DNA from 2 places in the Pseudarthrobacter sp. TE9888 genome. Region 2 is predicted to be linked to the other one. Evidence: predicted binding sites of a transcription regulator. Region 2 holds the regulator's gene; the other holds the start of a gene.

Region 1 (7,207 bases), 3.6 Mb from region 2:
GCCAGGGCATCCTGCGAAACCCGCTCAGCGACCTCGGGGTCGGCGGTGACCTCCCCCGGGATCCGGTGTGCGGGGGCCACCCGCTCCAGGATGTCGATGCGGGTGGCCAGAGGTTCGTCCAGCAGGTCACGGCCGTCGATGTGCAGCACGTCGAAGAACCAGGGGTGCAGCAAGGTTTCCCTGACTGCGTCGGCACCAAAGCGGGACATGGTTTCCTGGAAGGGCCGCGGCGCACCCTCCTCATCCAGGGCGAGGGTTTCGCCATCGAGGATCACGTCCTGCACCGGCAGCCCGCGGACCAGGTCCACCACCTCGGGCAGGCGGTGCGTGACCTCCGCAAGGTTGCGGGTGAAGATCCGTACCTCGCTGCCGGACCGGTGCACCTGGATGCGGGCGCCGTCGAGCTTGAATTCCACCGAGGCCTCCCCCGTCGCTTCCAGGGCGGCAGCCGCGCTGCCGGCGGTGGCCGCGAGCATGGGCTGCACCGGGCGGCCCACCACCAGGCCGACGGCGTCAAGCTCGGCCGGGGTGCCGGTCAGCGCAAGGAGCGCCGTCCCGCCGAGGTCGCCGGACAGCATGGCCGCACGCCGCACGGCGTCGAGGGGCCGGTCGGAGGCGCGGGCGACGGCGTCCGTCAGCACTCCTTCCAGGGCACCGGTGCGCAATTCCCCAAGCAGGACGCCGGCGATGAACGACTGTTCCGGTTCGGTGGCGGCCGCCATGAGCGTCCCGAGGATGGCCGCCCGTTCCGCACCCGACCCGCTGCCCGCTGTAGCCAGGAGCCGGTCCAGGGCGGCATCGAAGTCCGACACGGTGAGGCGTGGCTCCGCTGCCGGTTCTTCCTTGGCCGCCGCCACCGCGCTCCAACCCACCCCCACCCGGCCCTGGCGGGGCTTGGCACTGAGCAAGCCCACCGCCGTCGGGACCTCCGCCGGTTCCAGCCGGCGCAGCAGGTGGGCCAGGGCATCCACCTTTGCCAGCCGGGAACGGGTTGATGCGACGGCCTTAGTGGTGTCCACAAGCTCGAGGAGCAGCATGGCACCATCCTGCCACGGGCACTGGACCGGGACACTGGACAGCGTGCGGGCGCGGGTCCACAATGTGCGCGTGGGGATCATCGTGGCGAACCTGTTCATCACCCTCGACGGCGTCTACCAGGCGCCCGGCGGCCGTGAAGAAGACCCCGAAGGCGAATTCTCCTTCGGCGGCTGGCAGGCACCTGTGTCCGACGACGAATCCGGTGCCTCGATAGCAGCCGAGATCGGCCGGATTGATGCCCTGCTGCTCGGCCGGAGGACCTATGAAATCTTTGCGTCCTACTGGCCGCACCAGTCCGGTGACATCGCCGATGCCCTGAACCGCGTGCCCAAGTACGTTGTCTCCGCCACGCTGGCGGACCCGGACTGGGCCGGCACCACTGTCCTGCCGGATGCCGCGGCGGCGGCCCGGCTCCGGGAGGAGCACCGGGAAACCCATATGTTCGGCAGCGGCGTCCTGATCCGGTCCCTCCTGGCTGCCAATGTGCTGGACCGCCTGCACCTCTGGCTGTACCCCGTGGTCCTGGGCCAGGGAAAGCGCCTTTTCGACGCCGAAACGGTTCCCTCCACTTTCACGCTGGGCGAGCAGGCCCGCAGCTTCCCCAAGGGTGCGGTGTCTCTGGTGTACGAGCGTGCCGGAGAAGTTGAGACGCGGGAGATGGACGCCGGCTAGTCCCCACCGCCCCCTAACCTCGCTTCGCTCGGCCAGGGAACCTTGGCGGCGTGGGCCCAGCCACCGTCCAGGACAACAACGCAAAAGGCTGGCCCGGCAGATGCCGGACCAGCCTTTTCAGCGGTAAGCCGCCAGGGCGCAGCGTTAGTGGCTGTGGCCTGCGTGCTCGTCCTCTTCGGCAGGCTTCTCCACGACCAGGGTCTCGGTGGTGAGAACCAGGGCGGCGATGGAGGCCGCGTTGCGGAGGGCTGCACGGGTGACCTTGACCGGGTCGATGACGCCCGCGGCGATCAGGTCCTCGTACTCGCCGGACTTGGCGTTGAAGCCGTTGTTGGTCTCAAGGTCGGCAACCTTGGAGGTGACAACGTAGCCATCGAAGCCGGCGTTCTGGGCAATCCAGCGCAGCGGCTGCACCAGTGCGCGGCGGACGATGCCCACGGCTGCGGCGGCGTCGCCTTCGAGGGCCTTGACGGAAGCGTCCTCATCCAGTGCCTTGAGGGCGTGGATCAGGGCGGAGCCGCCGCCGGCAACGATGCCTTCTTCGAGGGCAGCGCGGGTGGAGGACACGGCGTCCTCGATGCGGTGCTTCTTTTCCTTCAGCTCAACCTCGGTGGCAGCGCCGACCTTGATGACGCCGATACCGCCGGCCAGCTTGGCCAGGCGTTCCTGGAGCTTCTCGCGGTCCCAGTCGGAATCGGTGCGGGTCAGCTCGGCGCGCAGCTGGGCTACGCGTGCAGCTACGTCCTCGGCCGAACCGGCGCCGTCCACGATGGTGGTGTTGTCCTTGGTGACGGTGATGCGGCGGGCGGTACCCAGCACCTCCAGGCCCACGGAGTCCAGGCTGAGGCCCAGTTCCGGGGAGACAACCTGCGCACCGGTGAGGGTGGCGATGTCCTGCAGCATGGCCTTGCGGCGGTCGCCGAAGCCGGGAGCCTTGACGGCCACGACGTTCAGGGTGCCGCGGATGCGGTTGACGATCAGCGTGGACAGGGCCTCGCCCTCAACGTCCTCGGCGATGATGAACAGCGGCTTGGAGCTCTGCAGCGCCTTTTCCAGCAGGGGCAGGAATTCCTGGATCGAGGAGATTTTGCCCTGGTTGATCAGGATGAGTGCGTCCTCGAGGACTGCTTCCTGGCGCTCCGCGTCGGTGACGAAGTACGGGGACAGGTAGCCCTTGTCGAACTGCATGCCCTCGGTGAGGACCAGTTCGGTCTGGGTGGTGGAGGACTCTTCGATGGTGATGACGCCATCCTTGCCCACCTTGCCGAACGCCTCGGCGAGGAGCTCGCCGATTTCGTCGCTCTGCGCCGAGATGGCGGCAACGTTGGCCACCTGGGTGCCTTCGACCGGGCGGGCGTTTTCCAGCAGGCGGGCAGCCACGGCCTCAACCGCAACCTCGATGCCGCGCTTGATCTGGCCGGGGGCAGCGCCGGCTGCAACGTTGCGCAGGCCTTCCTTGACCAGTGCCTGTGCCAGGACCGTGGCGGTGGTGGTGCCGTCGCCGGCAACATCGTTGGTCTTGGTGGCTACTTCCTTGGCCAGCTGTGCGCCAAGGTTCTCGTAGGGGTCGTCCAGCTCGACTTCACGGGCGATGGTGACGCCGTCGTTCGTGATGGTGGGGGCACCCCACTTCTTGTCCAGGACGACGTTGCGGCCGCGGGGGCCGAGCGTCACCTTGACGGTGTTCGCGAGCTTGTCGATGCCGGCCTCAAGGGACCGGCGGGCAGCGTCGTTAAACGCAAGCTGCTTTGCCATGGTTTTGTCCTTTCAAAGACAGAAACCCCGCACCGCCGGCCAGCGTGAGCATGGCCGGCAGCACGGGGATCCGGAAGAGTTACTTGACGACGATTGCCAGGACGTCGCGGGCGGACAGCACGAGGTACTCGGTGCCGCCGGTCTTGACTTCGGTTCCGCCGTACTTGGAGTAGATGACGACGTCGCCAACGGCTACGTCAACGGGAACGCGGTTGCCATCTTCGAAGCGGCCGGGGCCTACTGCGACAACTTCGCCTTCCTGCGGCTTCTCCTGTGCGGAGTCCGGGATGACCAGGCCGGAAGCCGTGGTCTGCTCGGCTTCGAGCGGGCGGACAACAATACGATCCTCAAGAGGCTTAATAGAGACCGACACTCGGACCTCTCCTTTTCGTCAGCAAATTCGTGGACTGGAAAGCTTTCCGCCGTAGCTGGCAAACCGTCGTCGCGGTGCCGGCAGCAGCCTGGCTGGCAGCTCTTCATGTGTTAGCACCCTCCTAGGGAGAGTGCTAATGAAGACTCTATGTATGAGTTAGCACTCGGTCAAGGTGAGTGCCAACGTTTCGTCGTGGGCGTACAGCCCGGGGCGGACGACGGCGGGTGGCCGGGGACGCGAAATGGCGCCCTGTACCTAGCGGCCCAGGTCGTCGAAGTCCACGTCCTCGCCGCCGTCCGTGTCGCCGCCGCACTGCTTCCGTCCCCGGAAGAGCACCCAGCCGGACCCTGCTGCGGCGAGCAGCGCAGCAACGAGGAAGAAGATGCTTCCGGCCCGCGCGCCGTCGTACAGCCCGCGGATGTCCCTGGCCTCCTGGGTGTTGTCCTGGACGTCGTTGCCGCCTACCGAGTAAACGGTGGCGTTGAACGTATCGAGCAGGAAGATGATCACCAGCAGCGCGATGCAGACCACGGCCACGACGGCCGCGGCAATCAGGACCGGCCGGGCGAACCTGGCCGGGCCGCGGTCACGCGATTCGTGGTCATCGGGCTCGCGGGTGGCTGCGCTCTCATCCATGGTTTCAACAGTATCCGCATCCCGCCCACCCGCTCCTCCACTAGGCTGGAACCCATGGCTCACGCTCCCCAGGACCAGATGGCACAGGACCAAATCGCACCGTTGCTGACCCCCGAGGGCTGGGAGTTGCTGGCATCCCTGGGCCCGTACCGGGATGAGGACTCGTTCGAGCTCAACACAGCACTCCGGAAGGCCGGGCACCCTGCAGGGCTTGTCTCGGCCGTCCTGACTCAATCGCGGCTGCGCACCAAGGCGGAGTCAAAATTCGGCGAGTTCGCCCGCCAGATGCTCTTCACGCAGGCCGGTCTGGAACAGGCAACGCGCCTGAATGTGGCCGCCCACCACGCCCAGCGGTTCGCCGCCGCCGGCATCAGCCATGTGGCGGACCTGGGCTGCGGCCTGGGCGCCGATTCCCTGGCCCTGGCGTCCCTGGACATCCACGTCACCGCCGTCGAAATGGACGAAACCACCGCGGCCTGCGCCACCGTGAACCTCATCCCTTTCCCCAACGCCACAGTGGTCCATGCTGACGCCGCGTCCGTCCCCCTCGACGGGATGGACGGCGTCTGGCTGGACCCCGCCCGGCGGGTCACCTCCACCTCGGGCACCAAGCGGATCTGGGACCCCGAAGCCTTCTCCCCGCCGTTGTCCTTCGTGGAATCGCTGGCTGCCCAAGGCAAGGCAGTAGGCGTGAAGATGGGCCCGGGCATGCCGCACGAATCCGTGCCGGCGGCCTGCGAGGCGCAGTGGGTGTCGGTGGCCGGTGACGTCACGGAGGTGACCCTGTGGTTCAACGCCGTGCGCCGCCCTGGAGTCCGGCGCGCCGCGTTGGTCCTGGGACCGCAGGCACCTGCGGAGCTGACCAGCGCCGAGGACTTCGGCGCGGGCCCGGCCGCACCGGTGGGCCCGGTGGAGGGGTACCTGTACGAACCGGACGGCGCCGTAATCCGCGCCGGACTGGTGGCGGATGTGGCGCTGCAGCTCGGCGGCCACCTGGTGGACGAGCACATCGCCTACATCTGCGCTCCCGGACTCCTGGCCACCCCGTTCGCCCGGGCCTACAAGGTTTCGGAGGTCATGCCGTACAACGTCAAGGCGCTGAAGGCCTGGGTAAAGCAGGAGGGCATCACCGTGCTGGACATCAAGAAGCGCGGCACGGCGGTCACCCCGGAAGAGCTGCGGAAGCAGCTGCTGCCCGGCGGAAAGAACGCGAAGAAGGGCGGCAAGTCGGCCACCCTGGTCCTGACGCGCATCGGTGAGGACCGGGTGGCCATCGTGGTGGAACCCGCCTAGCTGCCCCTACTGGGCGCGCATGAACTCCTCGGCTGCCCGCACCTGGTCCGGGGTGGGCCGGACGCCCGTGTACAGGACGAACTGCTCCAGCGCCTGGATAGTGGCCACTTCGGCCCCGTTGATCACCGGCTTGCCGGCCGCGCGGGCGGCCTTGATGAGGGGGGTTTCGGCGGGCAGCGCCACCACATCGAACACCAGGCGGGCCGCGTTGATGGCTTCCGGCGGGAAAGCCACGGTGTCCGCTTCCGCCCCGCCGGCCATCCCCAGCGGGGTGACGTTGATGATCAGGTCGGCCGTCCCGCCGTCGAGCGCTGCCCGCCACTGGAAGCCGTACTGGTCCGCCAGTGCACGCCCCGCGGCCTCGTTGCGGGCGATGACGGTGACGTCCGTGAATCCGGCGTCCCGGAGGGCTGCAACGGTGGCCTTGGCCATGCCGCCGGCGCCCTGCACCAGCACGGAATAGTCCGTGGGGACCGCGTTGGTGGCGAGGAGCTGTTCGATCGCGGTGTAGTCCGTGTTGTAGGCCTTGAGGTGGCCGTCCGTGTTCACGATGGTGTTTACGGAGTCGATGGCCTTGGCGGAGGGGTCCATCTCGTCCACCAGCGCGATGACGTCTTCCTTGTAAGGCATGGAGATGGCGCAGCCCCGGATGCCCAGCCCGCGGACACCGGCGATGGCCTGTTCGAGGTTGGTGGGCGCGAAGGCCTTGTAGATCCAGTTCAGGTCCAGCTGCCCGTAGAGGTGGTTGTGGAACCTGGTCCCGTTGTTGCTGGGACGGGCCGAGAGCGAGATGCAGAGGGTCATGTCTTTATTCAGTATGGGCACCACTCCATTAAAGCGTTCCCGCGGGCGTGGGCGGCCGGGGAATCAGGGGCAGCCGGTTTCGGCCGGGAAGGGCCCGACGGCGGCGGGCAGCTTTCCCGGCGCCGGGGCCTTCCCTGCCAGCACGGCGACCAGGGCGTCGAAGGCGGCGTCGGTGCGGCCGTACAGTGCCAGCTTCACCGGGGCGGTGGACTCCTGGAGCGGCCAGGGAGCGTCAAGGGACACGGCGATGTCCCCGCCGGCCGGTCTGCCGCCGAATCCGATGAGGTTGACCAGGGGTCCCGATCCGATCTTGACGCCGGCTCGTGCGGCGGCGGCTTCGAAGCGCTCCCGGTCCCCCGGTCCCCCGCCGGCTACCCGCACGGAACCGGGAACCAGGGGTCCGCTGCAGGGACCGGAGACCACTGTGACAGCCGAGGCCGAAACCTGGGCCGACAGCGCCGCCCCGCTTCCTGCCGGAGCACCCGCGCCCGCGGTTCCGGCAGGCGCGGTGGTGCGGGCATGCCAGATCATCATGGTGGCCACGCGCTGAGCTGCTTCATCCAGGCGTGCTGCGGGAAGGGTGCCGGCGGCCAGGGCCTGGACGATGGCGGCGTGCGCCTGCTCCACGTCCGCAGG
Region 2 (7,207 bases):
CCGTCCGCGGGCAACGAAAAGCAGCGTTTGGTATCAACTTCATATCGGCCTCATATCGTTCCCGTTGCAGTTGCGGCCGGGCAGGCAAAAGTGCGGTTGGGGCGGCCCTCCCCTGTGCAATGCTGGAAATCCAGCAGCATCTGCTGGAACGCCAGGCCGCCAGGGGGATCGGCCCGCCACGCCATGAAAGGACAAGGGCAGGACAGTGCCGGAAACCTCTGTGCCCGAAAGGGCAGGACGACCCATGGGCCGCCTGCGCCCGGCCGTCCTCGCGGGAATCCTGGTGCTCGTTCCGGTGCTCGCTGCCTGCACTGCCGAAGGCGGACCAGCCCCTACGGGGACCGTCGCCTCGGTCCCGGCCACCGGCGGCACCATGCCGGACGCACCCTCCACCAGCGCCCCGCTGGAAACCACCCAGTCCTCTAACAAGGCGCCTGTCTACTGGATCGGCCGCACGGGCGGGAACGTCTTCCTCTACCGCGAGTTCCGGGACGTCCCGGAGCAGGAAAACCCGGTGACACGGGCCCTGCGCGCCATGATGTCAGAGAAACCGCTTGACCCTGATTTCTTCACGCCGTGGCAGAATCCGGACAAACTGGCCACGTCCATTTCGGGCAAGGACATCATCACCGTTGACGTCTCCGCTGATGCGTTCAACAGCAACCTCGACGCTGATATGGCGGCCCGGGCCATCCAGCAGCTGATCTACACGGCCACCGCAGCCGCCGCGAGCTCGGGCCTGATCGATACCGGGCAGCAGATCCGCGTGCGGATCCTGGTGGACGGCCACACGGACTACGTGGCGTTCGGAAAAGTCCAGCTGGGCGCACTGATGACCCGGGCCGCCGGCCTGGTGGCACCGGTCTGGATCATCGATCCCCAGGAAAACACCGAGGTGCCCAGTGGCAGCGTAAAGATCACCGGCCGCAGCACGTCGCCGGGGGCAAAGCTGCACTGGCAAATCCTGCAGTCCGGGGACAGCGGCAGCAAAACGCCCTTCCTGACCGGAGAGACCACGGCGGCCGCTGCCCAGGGGCAGGCGGGAGTCTTCACGCTGGCACTCAACCTGCCACCGGGCGACTACGAGCTCCGGGTGGCCCAGGCAGGTTCCGGCGGGGAGCCGGACCGCAATGAGGACACGAGGTCCTTCAAGGTCAGGTAGCGGCCCACCGGCCAAGGATGTCGCTTGCCAGCACGACGGCGGCCGGACCGGCTGTGGAGGACCGCAGGACGTGGTGCCCCAACAGGGCAGTCACGGCGCCTTTGTCGCAAAGTTTCGTTACTTCCCGCGGGCTGATGCCACCCTCCGGACCCACAATCAGCAGGACTTCCCGGATCCCGGCCGGGGCACTCCCCTGCCACTCCTGAAGGACAGCACGCAGCGGGCGCACAGCGTCTTCGTGGAGGATGACCGCCAGGTCAGCGGCCGCCACGGCAGCGGAGAGCCCTGCCGTTTCAACCGCAGCCCGGACTTCGGGAATCCAGGCCCGGCGCGCCTGTTTCGCGGCCGCCGCCACGGCAGATTCCCACTTCGCATGGGCGCGGGCGGCCCTGTCGCCCTTCCAACGGACGATCGACCGTTCGGACTGCCACGGTACGACGGCGTCGATCCCCAGTTCCGTGGCCGTCTCGATCGCCAGCTCGTCGCGGTCACCCTTGGCCAGCGCCTGGACCAGTACCAGCCGGACGTCCGGCCTTTCATCCGTGGCCACGGCGCTGCATTCCACTTCGAGACCGGAAGGGGCAGCTGCGACGACTTTTCCGGTCATGCGGGTGCCGGCGCCGTCGACGATGTCCACCGGCTCTCCCGGCGACAGCCGTTTGACCGTCACGGCGTGGCGTGCCTCAGAACCGTCCAGGACAAAATGGCCGCCAGGGACCATTCCGGCCAGCGAGCCGGCGGGTGTGAAGAAGACGGGATTGCTCACCGCTACAGGTTACCGAACCGGTCCCGGAGCTTGGCGAACATGCCACCGCTGGCGGCGAGCTTTCCCTCGGTGATCTGTTCCCCGCGAAGCTTGGCGAGCTGCCGGAGGAGGTCCTCCTGCGCCGGGTCGAGCTTGGCCGGCGTGTCCACCTGGAGGTGGACCTTCAGGTCCCCGCGGCCGTAGCCGCGCAGGTGGGTGACACCCAGGCCGCGCAGGGTGATGATCTCGCCGGACTGGGTTCCGGGCTTGACGTCGATGTCCTGGGTGCCGTCGAAGGTTTCCAGGTTGACGTCGGTGCCCAGGGCGGCGGCAGTCATCGGGATGTGCAAGGTGGCGTGAAGGTCATCGCCTTCCCTCACATAGGTGGCGTCATTGTTGACGCGGATTTCCACGTACAGGTCGCCGGCGGGGCCGCCCGCAGGTCCCGCCTCGCCCTGCCCCGAGAGCTGGATCCTGGTTCCGGTGGCCACGCCGGCGGGAACCTTGATGGTCAGCGAACGCCGGCTGCGGATTCGGCCCTGGCCGCTGCATTCGTTGCAGGGGTCCTTGATGACGGTGCCGAACCCTTCGCAGGTGCCGCAAGGGGCCGCCGTCATGACCTGGCCAAGAATGGAGCGGACGGCCCGCTGGACCTGGCCGCTGCCGCCGCAGATGTCGCAGCGCTCGGGGTGCGTGCCGGGCCGGCAGCAGGATCCCTCACAGGTGGGGCAGACGACGGCGGTGTCCACTTCGAGCTTCTTGTTCACGCCGAACACGGCGTCGCGAAGGTCGATCCGGACGCTGATGAGGGCGTCCTGGCCGCGGCGGACGCGGGAAGCCGGGCCGGAGGTGCCCCCGGCGCCGAAGAAGGTGTCGAAGATGTCCTGGAATGCGAAGCCCTGGCCCGCGTAACCGGCCCCGCCGAAGCCGTTGTCCGTGCCGTTCTCGTTGCCCGTGGTGTCGTAGATCCGGCGCTTCTGGGGGTCGGAAAGGACCTCGTAGGCGTGAGTTACTGCCTTGAAGCGTTCCGAGGCATCCTCACCGGGGTTTACGTCCGGGTGGAGGGTGCGGGCCAGTTTGCGGTAGGCCTTTTTGATCTCTTCGCCCGTAGCTTCGGGTGAGACTCCAAGGACGTCATAGTGGCTGCTCAAAGTTCGTATCTCTTCCTTGTTGTACTGCGTTCAGTCGGGCGCCCGGCTCTTTGTTCCCGGCCGGAGAATGCTCCGGCCGCGCGGGTCAGGGCCCCAAAATCCTGGAAAGGTAGCGGGCCACTGCCCGGACGGCGGCCATGGTGGTGGGGTAGTCCATCCTGGTCGGGCCGAGGATCCCTACCTTGGCGGCGCTGTCCGGGCCGTAGCCGGTGGCCACTACCGAGGCTTCGGCCAGGCCGTCGTAGGGGTTCTCCCTTCCGATGCTGACGGCAACGCCGCGGTGGTCCTGTGCCATCTCGCTCAGCAACCGCAGCATCACCACCTGCTCCTCAAGGGCCTCGAGTACGGGGCCGATGCTGAGGGGGAAGTCCACGTTGGACCGGGCCAGGTTGGCTGTCCCGGCCATGACCATCCGGTCCTCCCTGGTGTTTTGCGCCAGCCCCTCGAGGCCAAGTGCCAGGGCGTGCGCAGCCTGGCGGTGTGCCTGCGCCGTGCCCGCCACGACGGAAGGAAGGGCCGTGGCAAGCCGGCTCAGCGGCGTCCCGGACAGTGCGGCGAGGAAACGCGTGCGGAGTGCTGCCACGGCGTCGTCGCCCAGGTCCTGGCCGACGTCGATGACCCGCTGCTCCACCTTGCCGCTGTTGGCAATGAGCACCACCAACACCTTGCGGGGGGCAAGCAGCACGAATTCGATGTGGCGCACCAGGGCCTTGCTGAGGTGCGGATACTGGACCACAGCCACCTGGTTGGTCAGTTGGGAAAGCAGCCGGACAGTACGGTCCAGGACGTCGTCGAGATCGTCTGCGCCTTCAAGCAGGGACTGGATGGCCCGGCGTTCGGCTGCAGAGAGCGGCTTGACCGCCGAGATCTGGTCAACGAAAAGGCGGTAGCCCTTGTCCGTGGGAATCCGCCCTGCACTGGTGTGGGGGGCCGTGATTAATCCCTCGTCCTCAAGGGCCGCCATATCGTTCCGGATAGTTGCGCTGGAAACCCCAAGATGGTGCCGCTCAACCAGGGCCTTCGACCCGACCGGCTCGCGGGAGTGGACGTAATCCTCCACGATGGCCCGCAGCACTTCCAGTTTGCGTGGCTCGCTCACTCTCCACCTCCATCCACGGTGCGGGGCCCATGCCCCGCCAGATGCCACCTTGTTAGCACTCGACATGCCTAAGTGCTAACAGTCTATTATGCCTTGGCCCGTTGTTAGCATTGGTACCGCTCCGGGCGAAATTCCGGTGCGGAGGACCTAGCGCTAGGCGGATCGAATCCATGGATTACCAAAACTGGGGGCCCCGCGGCATATCCGCCCCGGCCAAAGCGGAATTGCCCGAGGTGCCGGTGGAGCGGGGCATGGTGCTGGAGGACGTGCAGTCAGGCTGGGTGGGTGCCGTGACGCGGGTGGAAAAATCCGGAGGAATGCACGTGGTTGCCCTGGAGGACCGGCGCGGGAAGTCCCGGTCCTTCAAGCTGGGTTTCGGTTTCCTCCTGGAGGGCCGGCCCATCAGGCTCGTGCCCCCGGCACCACGTCCGGCTGCCGGCGGTCCGGTCGCCGGCAGGACGGCCTCCGGTTCTGTCCGGGTCGCCGGCCAGCGGGCCCAGGTGGCCAAGGCAAGCCGCATCTGGGTGGAGGGCAAGCACGACGCCGAACTGGTGGAAAAGGTCTGGGGCGACGACCTTCGGGTAGAGGGCATCGTCGTCGAACCCCTGCACGGCATCGACGATCTCGCCGCGGCGGTTGCCGGCTTCAACCCCGGTCCCGGCCGGCGGCTCGGCGTCCTCGTGGACCACCTCGTTCCGGATTCGAAGGAGTCCCGCATCGCCGACGCCGTTATGGCCTCCCCCGGCGCGGCCGGGAATGTCCTGATCGTGGGACACCCCTACGTTGATGTCTGGCAGGCTATCCGGCCGGCGGTGCTGGGCATCGACAAGTGGCCTGCCGTGCCCCGTGGACAGGACTGGAAGACCGGGATCCTGAAAGCCTTCGGCTGGCCGCACGCCACCAAGGAAGACATCGGCCTCGGATGGCAGAAACTGCTGGGTACCGTCCGCACATACGCCGACCTGGAAGCATCGCTGCTGGGGCGGGTTGAGGAAGTCATCGACTTCCTCACCGTGCCCTGAAGGGCGGACACTGCCCCCGGAGCCAGTATTCTTGATAGTGCAATGCCGGCTCTCCCAGGGGTATTGCACACCGCACCCGTATTTGACGTCAGCACCACTTGCATCTCCGAAGGAACAGACTGTGGCAGAAAACGCACGTGATCACAGGGACGGCCAAGGCCGCTCCGAGTACCATGGCGTCCCCGCCAATGCCCTGCCGCTCACGGCCAGCGAGGACCGCCAATGGGCCACGCTGGCACATTTCGGCGGGATCCTTGGCTGCGTGCCCTCGCTGCTGATCTACCTGATCTTCCGCGACCGCGGGCCGTTCACCGCGCAGGAATCCAAAGAGGCACTGAACTTCAGCCTGCCCCCCACCATCGCCGCCGTCCTGGCCAACATCCTGGTGTTCATTCCCTACGTGGGCAACATCTTCGCCGTGATCGCAACCCTGATTTGGGTCGCGCTGACCTGTTTCTCCGTGGCCGCAGGGATCCACGTCAACAAGGGCCAGCCGCACCGCTACCAGTACAACCTGCGCTGGATCAAGTAGCGGAGCGGGCCCTCCCCTTGGACGCGCCGGCGGCCGTCAGTCCGGAAGGACGCGGCGGACCACGGCGTCCGCCAGGAGCCTGCCCTTCAGCGTAAGGACAAGGCGGCCCTGGAAAGCGGCGGCCGGCTCCACCAGGCCGCCAGCAATGAGCCCGGCAACCTGGTGCCTGCCCCCGGCGCTAAGGGCCGAAACCTCAAGGCCTGACTGCAGGCGCGCCTCCAGCATCACCCGCTCCATGTTCCTGGTTTCGGCGTCAAGGGTTTCCCGGCCCGCCGCAGGCGAATGCCCCTGGGACAGGCGGTTGGCATACGCGGACGGGTGCTTCACGTTCCACCAGCGCACCCCGCCCACGTGCGAGTGCGCGCCGGGGCCGATGCCCCACCAATCGTCGCCACGCCAGTAGGCCAGGTTGTGGCGGCACGCGTGCTCCGGACTCCGCGCCCAGTTGCTGACCTCATACCAGCCGAGCCCGGCGTCGGTGATGAGCTGGTCGGCGAGTTCGTACTTGTCGGCGTGGTCGTCGTCGTCAATTCCCAGCACCTCGCCGCGGCGCATCTGCGCGGCCAGCTTGGTGCCGTCCTCCACAATCAGCGCGTAGGCGCTGATGTGGTCCGGCTGGTAGGAGAGGGCAGTCTCCAGGGAGTGGCGCCAGTCGGCCAGCGACTCCCCCGGCGTCCCGTAAATCAGGTCCAGGCTGACATCCAGCCCGGCCTCCCGCGCCCACTGCACCACCTGCGGAACCCTGCTGGGCGTATGGGTGCGGTCCAGGACCTTCAGCACGTGCGGGACTGCGGACTGCATGCCGAAGGAGACCCTCGTGAAACCCGCCTCCTTGAGGATGGCGAGGGATGCGGGGGTGACCGAATCGGGGTTGGCTTCCGTGGTGACCTCGGCGCCGTCCTCGATGCCCCACCGGTCAATGGCGGCGCGAAGGATCAGGGCGAGGTCATCGGCCGGAAGCAGGGTGGGCGTGCCGCCCCCGAAAAAGACAGTGCTGAGCTTGCGTTCCGGCAGCCCGGAACGACTCATCACCTGGGCGGCCAAGGACACTTCCGACACTGCGGTTTGCGCGTAGGCATCCTGCGACGCGCCGCCGCCCAGTTCCGTAGCGGTGTAGGTGTTGAAATCGCAGTACCCGCAGCGCACCGCGCAGAACGGAATGTGGACATACAGGCCAAAGGCCCGGGCCGCCGCACCGTCCGCTGCCTGGGCAGGCAGCAGACCGTCCGACGGCGCCGGGTCGCCGAGGGGAAGTACGCTGGGCATCAGCGGGTCCCCTGCTGCGCGGTGGTCACTTCTTCTTGGCCTTGTCCTTCGATTCGTCGGTGGTGAGGGCGGCGATGAACGCTTCCTGCGGAACCTCCACCGTGCCCACCATCTTCATGCGCTTCTTGCCCTCTTTTTGCTTCTCCAGCAGCTTGCGCTTTCGGGAGATGTCACCGCCGTAGCATTTGGCCAGCACGTCCTTGCGGATGGCCCGGATGCTTTCGCGGGCA

What was found. The regulator HrcA, encoded in region 2, represses chaperone genes, less so after heat shock. The targets are predictions, from matches to a motif close to TTNGCACTCGNNNNNNNCGAGTGCNAA.
Region 1: the regulator HrcA is predicted to act here: its motif matches at 3,995-4,021, upstream of groES (co-chaperone GroES).

Annotation. Positions count from the first base shown of each region.
Region 1 covers NZ_JBWBRD010000002.1:108,570-115,776, forward strand. Annotated here, with positions in the region: gene ACZ9J7_RS00980 (ATP-dependent DNA ligase) at 1-1,037, opposite strand, end outside; gene ACZ9J7_RS00985 (dihydrofolate reductase family protein) at 1,108-1,710, shown strand; gene groL (chaperonin GroEL) at 1,855-3,465, opposite strand; gene groES (co-chaperone GroES) at 3,545-3,838, opposite strand; gene ACZ9J7_RS01000 (hypothetical protein) at 4,094-4,474, opposite strand; gene ACZ9J7_RS01005 (THUMP-like domain-containing protein) at 4,529-5,767, shown strand; gene ACZ9J7_RS01010 (shikimate 5-dehydrogenase) at 5,774-6,592, opposite strand; gene ACZ9J7_RS01015 (glycoside hydrolase family 3 N-terminal domain-containing protein) at 6,635-7,207, opposite strand, start outside.
Region 2 covers NZ_JBWBRD010000002.1:3,667,086-3,674,292, forward strand. Annotated here, with positions in the region: gene ACZ9J7_RS17475 (GerMN domain-containing protein) at 245-1,162, shown strand; gene ACZ9J7_RS17480 (16S rRNA (uracil(1498)-N(3))-methyltransferase) at 1,155-1,928, opposite strand; gene dnaJ (molecular chaperone DnaJ) at 1,931-3,058, opposite strand; gene hrcA (heat-inducible transcriptional repressor HrcA) at 3,144-4,157, opposite strand; gene ACZ9J7_RS17495 (DUF3097 domain-containing protein) at 4,328-5,179, shown strand; gene ACZ9J7_RS17500 (DUF4870 domain-containing protein) at 5,301-5,711, shown strand; gene hemW (radical SAM family heme chaperone HemW) at 5,748-6,977, opposite strand; gene lepA (translation elongation factor 4) at 7,003-7,207, opposite strand, start outside.